2 regions of the Paenibacillus sp. FSL R7-0048 genome follow, and region 2 is predicted to be linked to the other one. Evidence: a T-box and tRNA genes for the amino acid it is inferred to sense, from the RefSeq annotation. Region 2 holds a T-box; the other holds one or more tRNA genes.
What was found. A T-box is a leader RNA that pairs with one kind of tRNA and senses whether it is charged. The one in region 2 lies ahead of trpS (tryptophan--tRNA ligase), so its partner is inferred to be a tRNA-Trp.

Region 1: it encodes a tRNA-Trp, which carries the amino acid that the T-box ahead of trpS (tryptophan--tRNA ligase) is inferred to sense. The anticodon was not compared.

What each region holds. Positions count from the first base shown of each region.
Region 1 covers NZ_JBBORF010000001.1:6,238,416-6,247,948, forward strand. Annotated here, with positions in the region: gene NSQ91_RS27525 (ABC transporter permease) at 1-515, opposite strand, end outside; gene NSQ91_RS27530 (ABC transporter permease) at 512-1,558, opposite strand; gene NSQ91_RS27535 (ABC transporter ATP-binding protein) at 1,551-3,113, opposite strand; gene NSQ91_RS27540 (BMP family ABC transporter substrate-binding protein) at 3,231-4,370, opposite strand; gene NSQ91_RS27545 (AraC family transcriptional regulator) at 4,698-5,453, shown strand; tRNA gene NSQ91_RS27550 (tRNA-Leu) at 5,590-5,668, opposite strand; tRNA gene NSQ91_RS27555 (tRNA-Cys) at 5,683-5,756, opposite strand; tRNA gene NSQ91_RS27560 (tRNA-Gly) at 5,766-5,840, opposite strand; tRNA gene NSQ91_RS27565 (tRNA-Gln) at 5,847-5,921, opposite strand; tRNA gene NSQ91_RS27570 (tRNA-His) at 5,941-6,016, opposite strand; tRNA gene NSQ91_RS27575 (tRNA-His) at 6,060-6,135, opposite strand; tRNA gene NSQ91_RS27580 (tRNA-Trp) at 6,159-6,232, opposite strand; tRNA gene NSQ91_RS27585 (tRNA-Tyr) at 6,239-6,324, opposite strand; tRNA gene NSQ91_RS27590 (tRNA-Thr) at 6,330-6,405, opposite strand; tRNA gene NSQ91_RS27595 (tRNA-Phe) at 6,434-6,509, opposite strand; tRNA gene NSQ91_RS27600 (tRNA-Asp) at 6,520-6,597, opposite strand; tRNA gene NSQ91_RS27605 (tRNA-Met) at 6,623-6,699, opposite strand; tRNA gene NSQ91_RS27610 (tRNA-Val) at 6,717-6,792, opposite strand; tRNA gene NSQ91_RS27615 (tRNA-Glu) at 6,848-6,922, opposite strand; tRNA gene NSQ91_RS27620 (tRNA-Ser) at 6,941-7,033, opposite strand; tRNA gene NSQ91_RS27625 (tRNA-Asn) at 7,037-7,112, opposite strand; rRNA gene NSQ91_RS27630 (23S ribosomal RNA) at 7,173-9,533, opposite strand, start outside.
Region 2 covers NZ_JBBORF010000001.1:6,070,583-6,080,115, forward strand. Annotated here, with positions in the region: gene NSQ91_RS26875 (hypothetical protein) at 1-219, opposite strand, end outside; gene NSQ91_RS26880 (MFS transporter) at 490-1,677, shown strand; gene NSQ91_RS26885 (DNA primase) at 1,811-2,158, shown strand; gene NSQ91_RS26890 (SCO family protein) at 2,254-2,871, opposite strand; gene cyoE (heme o synthase) at 2,895-3,827, opposite strand; gene NSQ91_RS26900 (metal-dependent hydrolase) at 4,060-5,061, shown strand; gene NSQ91_RS26905 (hypothetical protein) at 5,167-5,355, shown strand; gene trpS (tryptophan--tRNA ligase) at 5,358-6,344, opposite strand; T-box leader at 6,408-6,647, opposite strand; gene NSQ91_RS26915 (aldose 1-epimerase) at 6,782-7,756, shown strand; gene NSQ91_RS26920 (alpha/beta-type small acid-soluble spore protein) at 7,957-8,187, shown strand; gene NSQ91_RS26925 (hypothetical protein) at 8,341-8,751, opposite strand; gene NSQ91_RS26930 (M3 family oligoendopeptidase) at 9,364-9,533, opposite strand, start outside.

The DNA.
Region 1 (9,533 bases), 170 kb from region 2:
CGGTTTAATAGATAGTAGACAACAAACACAGCCAATATAGAAACATACGTCAGAATGTGATGCCCCGATAAAATAGGTCCAAGCACCGGGATATCTTTCAACAAAGGAATCTGGACACTAGGCAGAACTTTACTCGCCAGCGAAGTGGAAGAACCCTTGTCGCCACTAAGCAGATAGAGGATAAACACAGTGCCTCCCGAAGCGAACATATTAATGGCCACACCCCCGAGAATGATATGTGTTTTGAATTTCAGGGTGAAAAAAGCTAATATTCCAGCGATCAATGTTCCAGACAGCACCGCCCCAAGCAGACCTACCCATGCGCTATGTGTATAGCTGCTTATGATGACACCCGCTAAAGCGGCAACAAGCATGATGCCCTCCATCCCAATGTTAATGATCCCTGCACGGTTGGAGATGAGTGCGCCGAGCGCGGCAAACAGAATCGGAGTCGTCACGCGAAGGACAGAGAACGCAAAGTCAGTTGTAAAAATCACATCAAACAAACTATTCACGCTTCCTTCGCCTCCTTCAAGAGCATCCGATTTTTCCAGAATTTCAGAAATTGCTCAGCCGAAATCAGAAGAATGATAATTGCCTGTATAATTGAGATCATCTCTGAAGGTACATCAGACAGACGCGCCATCATGTCAGCCCCAATTCGAATGTACGCTAGGAATAATGCAGAGCCGATTACGGACAGCGGATTATTTTTGGCTAACATCGCTACAAGGGCACCATCCAAACCATAACCAGGCAGTGACGTCCATTGGAAACGGTTATACATCCCCAGCACTTCTACGGAGCCCCCCATACCTGCGATAAAACCTGCAATCAAGTGGACGAGAATAATAACCTTGGCTGTCTTCATACCGGAATAACGGGCAAAGTCCCGGTTGATGCCTGTCATGCGCAGCTCATATCCCCATTTCGTTTTGTATAGGAATAGATGAGCTGCAATAATAAGCACGATAACGATAATAAGACCGGTATGAATACGGGTGCCCGAGACCATTTTACTCAGCAGTGCCGTTTTCTCGAATTTGTAGGATACATTGGCAAAAGCTTTAGCATCACGCAGATGATAGTTCAGTAGGTATAGCCCTACTCCGAACAAAATATTATTGAACATTAAGGATGTAACCAACTCATTAGCATTCCATTTTGCCTTCAGAATACCAGGTATTGCCGAGAGCAACGCTCCTACAATTGAACCTGCAGCAATAGCTACCATCGGATGCAGCCAGCCGTCCAGCGTTAAATGAATAGCCAATACGGAAGTTACAACACCGGAGAAATAGAAAATCCCTTCAGCTCCCAGGTTGAACATATTGGCTCGAAACAACAAGGATACTGCCAACCCAGTGAACATGAGCGGAATCGCCATCTCAATCACATTACCAATATGACCTTTACTGGATAACGGCTCTAATAGGAATATACCAATCGTCTTCACAGGCTGATTACTGACCAAAGAGATGATCAGAAAGGCAATAGCGAGTGCAATAACGATTACCGCCGATGTCCGAATGTACTCAAAATATTTAACTTTAAACATGATTTACGGCCCTCCCGATGTGCTCCTCGTCCTGTCGATGAATCCCCAGCATATAAAGACCTAATTCTTCCTCACTAACCTTAGATGGCTCCTCGAAAAAGGCAACAATCTTACCCTCGTACATTACTAACAGACTATCGCTGATCTCCAAGATCTCATTCAAATCTGCCGACACTAGCAAAATCGCGCAATCGTCTGAACGTAATTCCAACAACTTTTGATGTATGAACTGGGCTGCGCCTATATCCACACCCCGTGTCGGCTGTTCTGCAATAAGCAGCTGCGGTTCAGTCGAACACTCTCTAGCTACGACTACCTTCTGCATGTTACCACCTGACAACATTCCTATGGGCTGAGAAGGTCCTGAACAGCGGACTTTAAATTCCTCTACAAGGGATACTGCTAGCTTGGCAATTCGTGAGCCATTCAAAAAAAGACCTTTATTCATTGCTTTTGTACGATACTGAGTAGATAGCAGATTATCAGCTATGCTTGCCTCACTAGCGATCCCTTGCCGCATCCGATCCTCCGGTATATAGGAAACGCCTAGCTTACGAATATCCAAAATATCCGATTCACGGATATCCTTTCCCTTCACTAGTACAGAACCCTGACTTGAGACACCTCTCAAGCTACCTGTAAGAGCTTCAATGAGCTGTGTCTGCCCGTTGCCTTCTACACCAGCAATCCCAACGATCTGCCCACCACGTACCGCAAAATTGATATCCGACAATAATGCTTTGCCATCTGCATCATTCACACCGAGTCCCTGCACCGTTAGTACTGGCTCACTAACAGCCAGAATCTCTTTGTCATATTTCAGCACGACATCTCTGCCGACCATTAATCGCGAGATTTCCTGTTCTGTCACATCCTGTGTTTGAAAAACACCTTCACTACGGCCGCTGCGCATAATCGTAATTCTGTCGCAAATCGCTTTGACTTCCTTTAATTTGTGCGAAATAAAAACTATCGTATGCCCCTGTTCCCTTAATTGCTTAAGCTCGCGGAACAATTCCTCTGTTTCCTGTGGAGTCAACACCGCAGTTGGCTCATCAAGCACCAGAATCTTCGCACCACGCAGCAGCGCCTTAAGAATCTCAACCTTTTGCTTCATCCCAACTGTAAGATCCTCTACTTTTGCCTTTGGATCCACGGCCAGATTGTATTTCCTTGCGGTCTCTTCCGTCATGCGCACAGCCTCGGCATAATTAATGCCAACTCCTCTGCGCGGCTCCATACCCAGCACCATATTCTCTGCCACCGTAAAAGAAGGTACCAACATGAAATGCTGGTGGACCATGCCGATGCCTCTATCAATGGCGTCCTGAGCGGATTGCAGCTTTACTTTTTCACCCTTGATATAGATCTCGCCTTCACTTGGCTCTTCCATGCCGAACATAATCTTCATTAAAGTCGATTTACCAGCACCGTTCTCACCTGCAATCGCATGTATTTCTCCCTCACGTAAAGAAAAATGCACGTCTTTATTTGCAACGACGCCATTGGGATATACCTTGGTAATTCCCCGCATTTCCAGCAGAGCTGTGTACATAGGTCTCAACGCCTTTCAACTTGGAGGTCTGCAAAAATATACAGCTGGAATTCCCCTGACTAGAAGAATCTCCAACTGTAGGTTTATCTCTATAGAGCTGATCTTAAGATTTAAAGCTTAAGGCTTAACTGCGTTACGAATAGCTTCTACCTCTGCGGTTTCCATCCCCATCGCATTATCCACTTTAATTTCTTTATTGATCAGCTTTTGCTTCACTTCTTCAACCTTGGCCTGAAGATCAGCCGGGAATACATTTTTATAAATATCATTCTCAGCAATACCTACACCATCATCTACAAAGCTCAATACATCACGTTTGCCCATTTCTAGCGTACCCTCTTGCAATCTCTTCACTGCACCTAGAATAGCCGTATCAATCTTTTTAATAGATGAAGTAACGATTAGATTTGCTTTTTCACTATCCGTATCGTTAATCAACATTGCCTGATCGGAGTCTACACCGATTGCATATTTTTTCTTCTCTTTAGCTGCGTCAAAGATCCCAAGACCTGTACCCCCAGCCACGTTAAAAATAACATCCACACCGGAGTTATATTGAATTAGAGACAGCTCCTTACCTTTTGCCGGGTTAACAAAATCACCAGCGTACGACACAGCCACTTTTACATCAGGATCAACGTACTGAGCACCTTGAATATAACCGACCAAGAAAGCATTAATCCCCGGAATATCCATACCGCCGACAAACCCAATCACATTCTCAGGGGTAGCATTCGGCATATCCGATTGTGTAGCTAATGCTGCTACGGCACCTGCCAAGAAAGATACTTCATTTGTCGCATAAGACATGTTGTACATGTTATCTGGTGCTTCATCGATGTCGGTATCATAATTAATGAATTTTTTGTCTGGATACAATTCTGCCGTTGCATTAAACATCTCTGTAATTTCAGAACCGCCAGAAATAATTACATCCCAATCCTCGGAAGCGATATCGTTAAATGTAGGCTCCCATTTCGTTTTATCAACGCCCATTTCAACAACCTTTATTTCTGCACCAAGTTCATCCTTAACCTTTTGCAAGCCGTTATTAGCGGAATCAAAAAATGATTTATCCCCAAGTGTCCCCGGAATCAGCAATACAACCTTGAGTTTATCCCCTGCACCTGTTTCTCCGCCTTCGTCCGCTTTGGATCCAGTATTCGTTGAAGAACCGTTATTGGACGTGTTATTCCCACATGCTGTGACCAGAACCATCACCATTAATAACAACAAAGAAAGAACTTTTTTATTCATTACTCTATTCCACCCCTAATTTTAGTTGGTTAGTAATCCGCAGAATCCCATCTTCACCCATTGTATAATTCACGGTTCAAATGGAAATTCTCTTTTTTCCAAATAAAGTATCATTAAAAGTAATAAATTTAACGTTTAGGCTCAAAAATAGCAATAAAAATACCATTATTATTAATAATCCGCTTTATTTCCGAACGAGATGGCCAGTCAGGTTGCGAACTTTCGGATTTATTGATACGATCATAACAAATATTATTAAAAATAATTATATGATTTCGGTCATTGTTTTGTACGATTCGGCTAAAACATAAGTATTGGAGGATCATCATGGATCGTGTTCTATATATTGTAAGTGCCACACATGAGCTAAATACTTATATCCCTCCACACCAGCATGAATGCTACGAACTAGTCTATTATTTACAGGGGGTAGGGACAACCAATGTTGGCCCACGAAGTTACCATTTTCGCTCCTCTTCTTTCGCGCTTGTGCCACCCAATCATAAACATGACGAGCACCACCGTGAGGATGCAAATGTATTATTTGTAGGCTTCCACTCGGAACACCCTAATATGAGTAATCTGCTCGGCGTATATGAAGATGATAAAGATCAGACCGTTCTTCAAATCCTGCTGCGAATGAAAGCAGAGTTTACACGCAAGCAAGACGGATTCTCTGAGCTTCTAAACCTACAAATGAGCGAGATTACCGTCCATCTTATGAGGCTTCTTAGTGCCTCTGGATATCAATCCCCAACAGAAGATCGAGTACAATATGTCCTTAATTATATGAATGAGCATTATCGCCATAAATTGTCCGTCGAAACACTATCAGAAATGTCCGGATATAGTTACGATCGTTTTCGCCATCTATTTAAAGAACGTTTCGGGTCTTCACCCCTGCGGTATTTGCTGTTAAAACGCCTGGATTATGCAAAATCTCTATTACGTCATACTCAGATGCAAATCTCTGAAGTATCTGCTGCTGCAGGTTTTGTGAACGATGCCCAATTCTGCAATATGTTCAAACGAGAAATAGGTCTTACCCCGCGAGCATTCCGCATTAATAATCAATCAGGTTAATCACTAATCAGATTAAAAAAAGCCGTTGAAATAGAGAAACTCTCTATTCAACGGCTTACTGCTGTAAACCCAAGGACATAAAGAAAAAAGGTTTGTAAGATTGCTTATAAAAGCATTCTTACAAACCTTTTTAAGATACCGGCGAGAGGACTCGAACCTCCACGGTTTCCCACTCGATTTTGAGTCGAGCGCGTCTGCCATTCCGCCACGCCGGCACATATGAACTAAATGGAGGCGCCACCCAGATTTGAACTGGGGATAAAGCTTTTGCAGAGCTTTGCCTTACCACTTGGCTATGGCGCCATGAAAACTTGGAGCGGACGACGGGAATCGAACCCGCGACCCTCGCCTTGGCAAGGCGATGCTCTACCGCTGAGCCACGTCCGCATAAAATGGCTGGGGATATAGGATTCGAACCTATGAGTGACGGAGTCAAAGTCCGTTGCCTTACCGCTTGGCTAATCCCCAATAACATTTTAAAGTAAAATGGGGCGACTGATGGGTCTCGAACCCACGAATGCCGGAACCACAATCCGGTGCGTTAACCCCTTCGCCACAGTCGCCATATTAAGTTGATATTGTTGCCATTATTCATTTTAAAGTAAATGGGGCGGCCGATGGGTCTCGAACCCACGAATGCCGGAACCACAATCCGGTGCGTTAACCCCTTCGCCACGGCCGCCATATTAAACTTTAGAAAGAACTTGGCAGGGGCAGCAGGAATTGAACCCACACCAACGGTTTTGGAGACCGTTGTTCTACCTTTAAACTATGCCCCTAAAAACTGGTGGAGGATGATGGATTCGAACCACCGAACACTCACGTGAGCAGATTTACAGTCTGATGCGTTTGGCCACTTCGCTAATCCTCCAAGGATGGTGCCGGCGAGAGGACTTGAACCCCCAACCTACTGATTACAAGTCAGTTGCTCTACCAATTGAGCTACACCGGCATGGCACTCATTCTTTTGTGATGATAAATGGTGGCTCGGGACGGAATCGAACCGCCGACACGAGGATTTTCAGTCCTCTGCTCTACCGACTGAGCTACCGAGCCATGATGAAAATGGCGGAACCGACGGGATTCGAACCCGCGATCTCCTGCGTGACAGGCAGGCATGTTAGGCCAACTACACCACGGTTCCAAAAGATATAATTGCTTAAGTTAATTGGTTGCGGGGGCAGGATTTGAACCTGCGGCCTTCGGGTTATGAGCCCGACGAGCTACCGGGCTGCTCCACCCCGCGTCAGTAAGAAAGTGTTATGGTGGAGGCTGAGGGGATCGAACCCCCGACCCTCTGCTTGTAAGGCAGATGCTCTCCCAGCTGAGCTAAGCCTCCATAAACAACAATTGTTATTGTACCAAAGTCCACTAGGATAAATCAAGTGAAAATTTGGTGACCCGTATGGGATTCGAACCCATGTTACCTCCGTGAAAGGGAGGTGTCTTAACCCCTTGACCAACGGGCCATACTAATTATAAATTTGTGGCGGAGAGAGAGGGATTCGAACCCTCGAGACGCTTGTGGCGCCTACACGATTTCCAATCGTGCTCCTTCGGCCAAACTCGGACACCTCTCCATATGGCTCCCCGAACAGGACTCGAACCTGTGACAACTCGATTAACAGTCGAGTGCTCTACCAACTGAGCTATCAGGGAATATTCATACCAGGCTTGATGCCTGAAAACTGAATCCGAAACGAATCTGCATTCTACGTATAGGATAAGCCCTCGACCGATTAGTATTGGTCAGCTCCATGCATTGCTGCACTTCCACCTCCAACCTATCTACCTCGTCGTCTTCAAGGGGTCTTACTAATTGGGAAATCTCATCTTGAGGGGGGCTTCACGCTTAGATGCTTTCAGCGCTTATCCCGTCCGTACGTAGCTACCCAGCCATGCTCCTGGCGGAACAACTGGTGCACCAGCGGTACGTCCATCCCGGTCCTCTCGTACTAAGGACAGCTCCTCTCAAATTTCCTGCGCCCACGACAGATAGGGACCGAACTGTCTCACGACGTTCTGAACCCAGCTCGCGTACCGCTTTAATGGGCGAACAGCCCAACCCTTGGGACCTACTTCAGCCCCAGGATGCGATGAGCCGACATCGAGGTGCCAAACCTCCCCGTCGATGTGGACTCTTGGGGGAGATAAGCCTGTTATCCCCAGGGTAGCTTTTATCCGTTGAGCGATGGCCCTTCCATGCGGTACCACCGGATCACTAAGTCCGACTTTCGTCCCTGCTCGACTTGTAGGTCTCGCAGTCAAGCTCCCTTATGCCTTTGCACTCTGCGAATGATTTCCAACCATTCTGAGGGAACCTTGGAACGCCTCCGTTACTCTTTAGGAGGCGACCGCCCCAGTCAAACTGCCCGCCTGACACGGTCCCCGTACCCGGTAAGGGCACTAGGTTAGAACCTAGATACGATCAGGGTGGTATCCCAACGGCGCCTCCACCGAAGCTTGCGCTCCGATTTCTACGGCTCCCACCTATCCTGTACAGATCGTACCCAAATTCAATATCAAGCTGCAGTAAAGCTCCATGGGGTCTTTCCGTCTTGTCGCGGGTAACCTGCATCTTCACAGGTATTAAAATTTCACCGGATCTCTCGTTGAGACAGCGCCCAAGTCGTTACGCCATTCGTGCGGGTCAGAATTTACCTGACAAGGAATTTCGCTACCTTAGGACCGTTATAGTTACGGCCGCCGTTTACTGGGGCTTCGGTTCATAGCTTCGGGTTACCCCTAACCACTCCCCTTAACCTTCCAGCACCGGGCAGGCGTCAGCCCGTATACTTCGCCTTGCGGCTTCGCACAGACCTGTGTTTTTGCTAAACAGTCGCTTGGGCCTTTTCACTGCGGCCCCCTCGTGCTATTCACACTACCGGGGCACCCCTTCTCCCGAAGTTACGGGGTCATTTTGCCGAGTTCCTTAACGAGAGTTCTTCCGCGCGCCTTAGAATTCTCTTCTCGCCTACCTGTGTCGGTTTGCGGTACGGGCACCTTCTCCTGGCTAGAGGCTTTTCTTGGCAGTGTGAGATCATGACCTTCGCTACTATAATTTTCGCTCCCCATCACAGCCCAGCCTTAACGATGTGCGGATTTGCCTACACATCAGCCTCACTGCTTAGACGGACATCCATCAGTCCGCGTCACTACCCTCCTGCGTCACCCCATCGCTCATAGCGGATTACGGTGGTACAGTAATTTCAAACTGTTGTCCTTCGACTACGCCTTTCGGCCTCGCCTTAGGTCCCGACTTACCCTGAGCGGACGAGCCTTCCTCAGGAAACCTTGGGCTTTCGGCGGATCAGATTCTCACTGATCTTTTCGTTACTCATACCGGCATTCTCACTTGTGTAGTGTCCAGCGCTCTTTTCAGTACACCTTCAACCCCTACACAACGCTCCCCTACCCCAGATGCAAAGCATCTAGCCATAGCTTCGGTGGTGTGTTTAGCCCCGTTACATTTTCGGCGCAGAGTCACTCGACCAGTGAGCTATTACGCACTCTTTCAATGGTGGCTGCTTCTAAGCCAACATCCTGGTTGTCTGTGCAACTCCACATCCTTTCCCACTTAACACACACTTGGGGACCTTAGCTGATGGTCTGGGCTGTTTCCCTTTTGACAATGGATCTTAGCACTCACTGTCTGACTCCCGGCAATAAGTATATGGCATTCGGAGTTTGACTGAGCTTGGTAATCCTTGCGGACCCCGCACCCAATCAGTGCTCTACCTCCACTACTCTTATACCGAGGCTAGCCCTAAAGCTATTTCGGGGAGAACCAGCTATCTCCGAGTTCGATTGGAATTTCTCCGCTACCCCCACCTCATCCCCGCACTTTTCAACGTACGTGGGTTCGGGCCTCCAGTGCGTGTTACCGCACCTTCACCCTGGACAGGGGTAGATCACACGGTTTCGGGTCTACGTCCACATACTAAGTCGCCCTATTCAGACTCGCTTTCGCTGCGGCTCCACCTTCTCGGCTTAACCTTGCATGTTAAACGTAACTCGCCGGTTCATTCTACAAAAGGCACGCCATCACCCATTAATAGGGCTCTGACTTTTTGTAAGCAC
Region 2 (9,533 bases):
CACCGTACTTACCGTTCCATCTGCCACCTTATTCACAGCGTTACCAATTTGGTCCATTGTCACACCACTATAGATGAATAGACCTACAACGATAATAATGACAATCGCCCATTTCAACATCGTTTTGACCAAATTAACAACCGCGAACAACAGAATGAGCGCAATAACAATAACTAACCAATTCTCTCTAATAAACTGTGACCACACCTCTGGATCCATCAACCTCACAACACCCCTATCACCTAGTTTCGTCCTAAGGATTATCTCCTCTATAGACATGACGCCAATATTAATTATTATACATGAATGCCCATCATAATTCATGGTTCCACAGCCAGAGAAAGGTATACCTGCTTATAGGAATTAAAAAAGCGGTATAAGCCCTCTCTGTCCCACGTAAAGTACAAGTAGTTGCTTAAATTTGATCTTCTTAAAATCCGCCTTCCTGCATTAATCTTTATTGTAGGTGGCTCTCGGAGGTGTTTCCCTGTGAAAACTGCGCTGTGGCTGTACCTGTTTCTTTTTCTGGCGTTTTTTGATTTACATGCACAGTATCCTATTCTAACGCCCTTTGCCATCTCTCTTGGTGCGGGACCCGCCTTTATTGGCTGGATGATGGGTATGTATTCGTTAACCCATCTTCCTGGCAATTTGCTCGCAGGCGTACTCGTCGATCGTAATGGCAGCCGCCGCTACATCGTCTTTAGCCTTGTTACTGCGGGAGCCATTCTACTGCTGCAGGCTCATGCTCAGCTTCCGTGGCATTTGCTGATGCTACGAGCAGCAAGCGGGTTCGCGCTCGCCTTCCTCTCTCCAGCGTGCATGACCTTGCTGGCTTCATTATCATCTGATGCTACTGAGCAGGGGAAATATATGTCCGGACATGGTATCGTTCATACCTTAGCTTCAGTGGTATCCCCGGCAGCGGGGGCCTTTATCGTAGCTAAAGCTGGCTATTCCGGCACCTTCACCACATTGGGATGGCTGCTTATCGCTACAGGCATCATGGCTTTTTTCAGTGTACCGGCGCCTGCCCGGCGTTTAGTACGCCCTGTAAACTCTGCAGCACCTCCTTTAAAAAAACAGGATCTTCCTTCGGTCCCTATATCCGATGCCAATCCAGTTTCCAAACGTTATTATCTGCTGCCTTTTTTCGTTTCTTGTTCACAAGGGGTTCTGTTCTTTGAACTTCCTCTATCTCAGACCGGAAGTAATAGCATTGTTTCCACAGGCATTCTTTTATCGCTCCTTAGCTTAGGGGCTTTGGTAACACTCAGTTTGTTCTTCCTGAACCGCTTTTCCCCAGGAGGAAGAATAGCCGTGGCCTTGCTAGGTATGGCCCTTTGTTTTTTTGCGCTCGCCTCACTTCACAGCATTCCCGCTTCCGTTATTCTCTTTATGCTGGGTGCAGCCAAAGGAATATTATTTCCTGCAATGGCATCGCTCTTTATTAGTCTAGGTGGACCAGGACGTATGGGACGCACCTTCTCCATGCAGTCGATAGCCATGTCACTAGGCGCATTCGCAGGCCCTGTGGCCGCAGGACAATTAAGAGCCGTTGTTTCGCCTTATTTCATTGCCTTTCTATTGCTAATGGTTGCACTATTACTGCTTCCGCCAAAAAATTCAACCAAGCTGTCTACCTACTCTTCCAAATGGAATGGGCGGGCCGCATGATTTATTGTTTTTACGACATTTCCCGGGGAATGAAGATTTTCCTGTAGAAACAGTTGTTAAAACTGCTCCTCCTTCGGTAAACTATAATGAGTCTGTAAGTTCAGACTTCATTTCCGGAGGTGATTGTCAGCAAATGTCCATTACGATTATTGTCGAAGGCAAAAACGATCGCAGCAGATTACGACGCGTGCTGGTACCGGAAGTCGAAATCCTCTGTACCTTTGGTACATTAAATACGCTCAAACTCGAGTCCCTGCGACAAAAAGTAGGAGATGGAGAAGTATATCTTTATATGGATAACGACAGTTCAGGCAAAAAAATACGCGGGATTCTCCGCGATGCCTTTCCCGATGCTGGTCACATCTATACACGCCGGGGTTATGCCGGAGTGGAAGGCACTCCAGATGAATACAATATTAATCAGCTTGAAAAAGCGGGTCTGGAAGAGTTCATCATTTACCCTGAACCCATTCCTTTTTGATTCGCGATATATTGCCTAAGAAATTAAAAACGCCTTTTTCGTTATCCTTCAATAAATGGGATTCGAAAAAGGCGTTTCTGTTATGCGGTTAGGTTCTATTCACGAGCCAATTCATTCAGCCTATCGGCAAGAAATTCAGGCGTTATGTTATCCGTATCCCCTGCGTCATACAATGCACGGAGACGATTGTCCCGATCAACCAATGCTATGCGATTGGCATGTACGAAATTTTCTTTACTATTCCCTGCAATTAGTACTTTAAAAGAATCAGTTGCCAGCTTACGAATGACTTCCTGATCCCCCCGTAAGAAGTACCAACCCTTATAATCTGCCTGGAAACGGTCCGCAAAGCTTTTAATGGCTTCACGCGTATCATTCTCTGGATCAAAAGAAATGGAGACGAACGCCGTATCTTTTCCAAAGCTGCCATCGTCGACCAGAATTTTCTGCGTCTGAGATAACAGAAACGTAGTTATAGGACATACATCCGGACATTGTGTGAAAAAAAAGTATACCAGCCGCGCTTTACCTTGTGTATCAGCCAGAGTAATCTGGTCTCCATCCACATTTTCAAGTGAAAAGTCCTGCACTTCTCCGATTACCGGCAGTTTTTCTTTTCCTAAATTCAAAGAATTAACTGCCAGATAACCAGCCATTACCAAAGCAAGCAATAGTAGAATCCAGGTCCATTTATAACGCTTAAAGGTCTGCACGGACAATAATACCCTCCCTCTTCTTAACCGTGAATCGTATTCAATACAAGTACGATCAAACTTACCGTTAGGTAGTTAATGGAGAAGAGGAAGTTCTTCTTCGCCCAGACTTCGTCATCTTTTGCTGCAAAGCCCATCAAGGTTATGATTAACCAAGCCAGGGACAGCGCTGTTGAAATCACCAGATAAAAAATGCCTGCATAATCGTAGGCGTACATTAACACTGGAATAGGCAGCAACAGTGCTACATAAGGAATCATTTGAAACTTCGTACGACGTGTTCCTTTGACTACAGGCAGCAGCGGAAATCCAGCGGCTCTATATTCTTCTTTACGTCTAATCCCGAGTGCCCAGAAATGGGGAGGTTGCCACAGAAACAACATCGCAAACATCAGCCAAGCCCCTAGATCAACTGTTCCCGTAACTGCAACGTAGCCAATTACAGGTGGCATAGCTCCAGAGATCGCACCTACTGAAGTGCTCCATGTTGATGTCCGTTTCAACCAAAGGGTGTATACTACAACGTAAACGAACATCCCTACAATCCCGAACAGACCGGCTAAAACTCCGGAAAAAGCAAATAGTACAATCAAGCCCGCAATCCCTAGCCCAATAGCATACAGCAATACGGTTTTGGGTTTCAGTCGTCCTGTAGGAAGCCCCCGATCGCGCGTTCTTTCCATCTTCATGTCCAGGTCACGGTCGAAATAGTTATTAAAAACACAGGCCGAAGCCATAACCAGCATTGTACCGAGCAGAGTCAGAACTAATCTGCCGTATTGAACATCCCAACCTGAAGCCAGCCAATATCCTGCAAAGGCAGCGATGAGGTTAGATCGGATAATACCGGGTTTTGTTACGGTAATGAAATCACGCCAACTTGCACCTTCCGGTGGAGATTTTGCAGACATAGCTGCAGAATCGGAAGAAGCTTGAAATGTTATATGATTATCCACACCAAATGATCCTCCTTCTAAACGAACTTCTAACGTTCTAGCCGAAGCACTAAATAGACTTCGCTGTTAACTTTATCATATCAAACCCGAGGAGACTTTGACAGTCATGGCACAGTATGTTCATGAATTTGACAATTACGTGACAATATTTATTTCCAGCCCGTTAATAACCTAAGCTGTATTTGGGTAATTATTAATAATGTACTTCCGAACAACAAAGGAGAACTGACCAATGGACACCGCTACACATTTAGTTATGGGCATAGGGTTAGCCGGACTTTCATTCGTAGATCCTGTCGTTGCTTCTGACCCTAAACTGGCCGGAGCCGTTATGCTGGCTACGATTTTAGGCTCACAAGCTCCTGATGCCGATACCGCATTAAGACTAAAGGACAATGCAATATATATTCGTAATCACCGGGGAATCACACACTCCTTGCCTTTTCTAATTTTGTGGCCCGCTCTGATTGCCCTAGTCTTAGGGCCTCTGTTTGGATTTACTGATTTGGCAGCTTTAAGCCATGTTGCACTCTGGGGTTTCATAGGCGTAGGCGTGCACGTCTTCTCTGATCTGTTTAACACCTATGGAACCCAGGCCGCCCGTCCATTTACTGAGAAATGGATTGCCTGGAATATCATCCACATTTTCGATCCATTTATTTTTGGCAGCCATATCGCAGCTATTCTACTCTGGATCACTGGGATTGTGCCGCCCAAACCTTTATTTATTACGCTTTATGCCTGTACCATTCTTTATTATATTTGGAGAACGGTTGTTCATGCCCGCCTTACACGAAACATCAAGCTTAAAGATATACACCATAATGCTGGTGAACGTTATATTGTAATCCCTACAATTTCACTTAAACGCTGGAACGTAGTTAAAGTGAAAAAAGACGGCAGCTATGACGTTGGACAGCTACTGAACAACCGCCTGGAATGGTTCAAACATGCGGTCTGCTCGAATCATCCCGCTGTGGAAATATCCAAGTCGCATCCAGATATTCAGTCCTTTCTATATTTCACCTCTTATGCGGTTGCCGAAGTGGAGGAGCTTCCTTCAGGATATATGGTGCGCTGGGGAGACGTTCGTTATTTACACCGCAAACAATACCCTTTTGTGGCTGTATTAGTTATGGATAACCAATATAAACCTTTAAATACTTATGTAGGCTGGCTTAGCAGTGATAAGCTCGACAAACGATTCTCCATCGACCCTGGTTCTTTACGATGAAACTGTAGACTTACTGAGAGATCTATTCTATAATCACAAAAAATCCCGGAGTATTTTATAATACTCCGGGATTCATTTTAGCAGACACGGAAAGGAAGGCTCTTAATGGGTAAAGGACTCTCACTTTGGTTCGCTTGTTCTTCTATTCTTATTCTCACTGCCGCTTCAATCGCGATCAGCTATAGCTTCTGGCTGGCACTTCTGCTTGGTTTTCTTTGCGTAATGAATATTGGCTGGGGATTTATCCTCAAAGCCAGAATTAGACGCAAACAGGAAAGCTTAAGCTCTGACTAAGATTAACGAGCTGGCAGAAAGCCCATCCGCTCTTTTACGCCATTCAACGTCTCAGCTGCAACAATACGTGCGCGTTCAGCACCTTCGGCAAGAATATCAGTGATCGCACCTGAACTGCGAATTTCATGATATCTTTGTTGCAAAGGCTCAAGTGTGGATACAACCACTTCCCCAAGATCCTTCTTAAAGCCACCATACATTTGTCCCTCATAACGATCGGCAATTTGCTGAAGGGACATTCCAGAACATTCCGAGTAAATACTCATCAAGTTACTAATCTCTGGCTTGTTAGCCGGATCAAAGATCACTTCACGTCCAGAATCAGTCGTTGCGCGGCTGATTTTTTTACGGATCACATCCGGCGAATCCAACAGGGCAATATAGCTGCCTGCATTCGGGCTGCTCTTGCTCATTTTTTTAGTGCCATCATCCAGAGACATAATGCGTGCGCCCACTTCAGGGATATACGGTTCAGGAATCGTAAAGAATTCGCCAAAACGGTTATTGAATCGGCCAGCTAAATCACGGGTCAACTCCAAGTGCTGCTTCTGATCTTCACCTACTGGCACAAGATCCGCATTATAAACAAGAATATCTGCTGCCATTAAAGAAGGATATACGAATAGGCCCGCGCCAACCGAATCCTTACCTGATGATTTATCTTTGAACTGTGTCATACGCTCAAGCTCGCCCATTGCCGTTAGCGTAGTCATGATCCAGCCCAATTCCGCATGCTGAGGCACATGAGACTGCATATATACATTCGAACGCACAGGATCAATTCCTGCCGCGATAAAGAGTGCAGCTACAGCTTCAGACTGCTCACGCAATGCCGCAGGATCTTGAGCAACGGTGATCGCATGCATATCGACAACCATAAAGAAACATTGATGATCGTCTTGCAGCTTCACAAAATTTTTCAGCGCTCCGATATAGTTACCCAAAGTTAGAGAACCGCTCGGTTGTATGCCTGACATTACTTTTTTCAACATAATATAGACCTCCGTTAGATGTGATTTCCAATTTCCGAGAACGCAAAAAAAGCCTCATCCGCAAGGGACGTGAGACCGTGGTGCCACCCTTATTCGCTGCTTAACCTTTGTATAGTCAAAGGGAAACAGCCTTAGTCTTCCGTTAACGGGGAAGATCCGGCCGGTCTACTAGGGCATCTTGCTCCCGTTCAAGCGCGGCGCTCAGGGGTCCATTCATCAGGAGTGTCCTACCGGTTCGCATCAACCACCGGCTTTCTGAAGGTGCATTTCCTGTCTACTTGTCCCCGTCATCACATTCTCATCATAATTTAATGCCTTCATCATAGAACCATAAAGAGAAGTTGTCAAATCACTTAACCACTTCCGCATAAATCTGTTATGATAAGGTTATCCATGTTCTATTCGATTACAGTTACGATAAAGGAGCATATCTCATGAAACAGGTGACCAAAGGGCAGTGGGGCGGTTATGATACTTATATTTTGCACAGCCGCGAACTGGAAGTCACGCTTTTGCCGCGACTAGGAAACAACGTGATTTCATTGTTTGATGTAAAAGAACAACGGGAAATTCTGCGGCGGCCTGATGAAAGCGATCAAGCTTTCTTTATGCAAAAACCTTACCATTTTGGCATCCCGCTCTTAATTCCACCCGGAAGAATTCGTAAAGGAAAATTTCAATTCGAGGGTACAAGTTATCAATTTGACCAGAATACCGCTGGTGACAATCATATCCATGGTCTACACCGGACTCAATCCTGGTGTGTCAGCGATATTGAAGAAGACGAGGACGGTTGTGCAGTCACTACTGAATTCCTTACTGAAGATGATCCGCACTGGATGGAGCAATTTCCCATTCCACTCAAATTCGAAATGACATTCAGGCTTCAGGATGCCCGGCTCAGCCAGACTTTAAAGGTTACAAATCTCGGCGATCATCGTATTCCCTTTGGGATCGGCTATCACACCTGGTTTATGATCGATGGAGAACCTGAACGCTGGAATCTCAAGCTGCCCGTAAACAGCATTTATGAACTAAACGATGAATTGCTCCCTAGCGGCAATCTAATTCCACTTGGTGATCTAGATTCACTAAACTCTGGAATCAACCTCCAGGGAACTAATTTTGATACTGCTCTACGTATTGGTGACAAGCAGCCCGTAGAAGCCTTGCTATTACGCGATGATGGTTATGGTCTTCGTTATACAGCTGACGAGAATCATTTCCGCCACTGGGTCCTGTATACCAAAGGTCCGGCCGATCAATTTCTGTGCATCGAACCTTACACCTGGCTCCCGGATGCTCCTAACGTTTCCGATGACCCTTCCTTCACGGGCTTGCTGAAGGTAGAACCAGGTCAAAGTCTTGAGCTGTCCACTATGCTGGAAATGATCTATCCCGAGAATTAAAGCAGATATACATTATATCGGTCTTCCCTTGCGTTTACGTAAGAGAAGGCCGATTTTTTGTGCGAGCTTAGTTATTTGGGCTTTCTACCCTTACTTTTAATCGACTAATAATTACCATCCTTAAAACCTTTCGATAGCATGCATGAATTAGCCTCTTAGCGCTCATACTATCTTCACAACGGGCGAAGGAGGTGACACACATGGGTCAAGCAGGTCAAGGTCGTAGCAGCCGTTCCAATAACCTTGTAGTTCCTCAAGCAAATGCAGCGTTGCAACAATTGAAATATGAAGCAGCACAAGAGCTTGGAGTAACGATCCCAGCTGACGGTTATTACGGGAACTACACTTCCCGCGAAACTGGTTCTTTGGGAGGTTACATCACTAAACGTCTAGTACAACTGGCAGAACAACAACTGTCCGGTCGTCAGTAACATCGTTATCTTAAGTGTTTTATCCGGCAGAGGTCTTAAAAAGCCTATTGCCGACTAGCTTTCAAACCTCTCACACTTCTTCTAGAAGCTGTGGGGGGTTTTTCTAATTTATAGCCTATAGTCCCAGCTGCAAACAATTTTTATGTAAAACGTTTAACTTAAAAATTGATCAGCACTCTCGGCGTAAGCATTACGGGGAGATCGAATCATCAGATTCGCCATATTATAATTAGACTCCAGCGTAGCATCTACGATTAGCTTGCCCTGTCTTATAGCGAATTCATAGCTGATCTCACCATGAGTCCAACGGCGTTTGTATTTCAGACTCTCCAGTGCCATTAGACGAAAAGAAGACTGCTGGCTCTCCGTTATTCCTTCCTTCACTTCTGTGAATCCACCACCCCGACCGGCTAAAGGGTGATGACGTATGCCGAATTTGCCAATGGTATTATTTCGTATTTGCACAAATACCGTACCGGAAGATAGTCCTGATAATTCCTCTTGCAGTTCCCTAAACACCAAATCCATCTGTCTTGCTAATGATAGCTGTTCTGTCTTAAGCATATCTTTCCTCCTAAAATTTTTGTGAGCTTAGCTACTTCGAGTTTTCTTCGTCTTATAAATCGAACCCTAAATATTTGGGCTAAGGGTCCGTCGCTACTGCGGGGAATGTTTGGACTTCCAGCCGCTGTTGTCTCCAAATTTCTTGAATTCTTACGCGTATAGCGGGTGAAATTCGGAGACAAAGGCAGTCGCTCCCGCTCTTACAGTTCCAAAATTCCCCTCCGCCACTCCTTCCCCTTTTCCCAAGTTTCTGGTTCGATTTATATCGTTTTGTGAGCTTAGCTACTTCGAGTTTACTTCGTACAAATCGGCTTAGTAAGCGCTTACTTAAGCTTTTTGAGCTGAGCTCATTTGTCTTCCATGCAAGCCTTTTATAAGGCTCAAGGCTCATTATAGACCCCTTAAATACGTCAAACAACATTATTCTACAAAATTGGGTTATTATCCCTAGTAATGCGCAAAATTCATGGATCATTCGTATATTAATTTTTATAAACCGGGGGTTTTCGACATTTAAGCATTAAAAAAAGACCCCTTAACCGGGGTCTTTGCGTGTTCACACTGAAATTCCGTTATTTTTTGTGTCCTGAAATTTGTCTTATTTTAGACATTTCACGCTAAATGCTCTGTCATCTCCAAGAACTCGGTAATATCAGCCACGATCAGATCTGTAGCTCCTTGCCAGAAATCCGGTTTTGTCAGATCCACACCCAAATGTTTGAGCACCAAATCCTCCAATGTCATCACGCCGGTATCCTGCAACAAGCTATCGTATTTGTCTG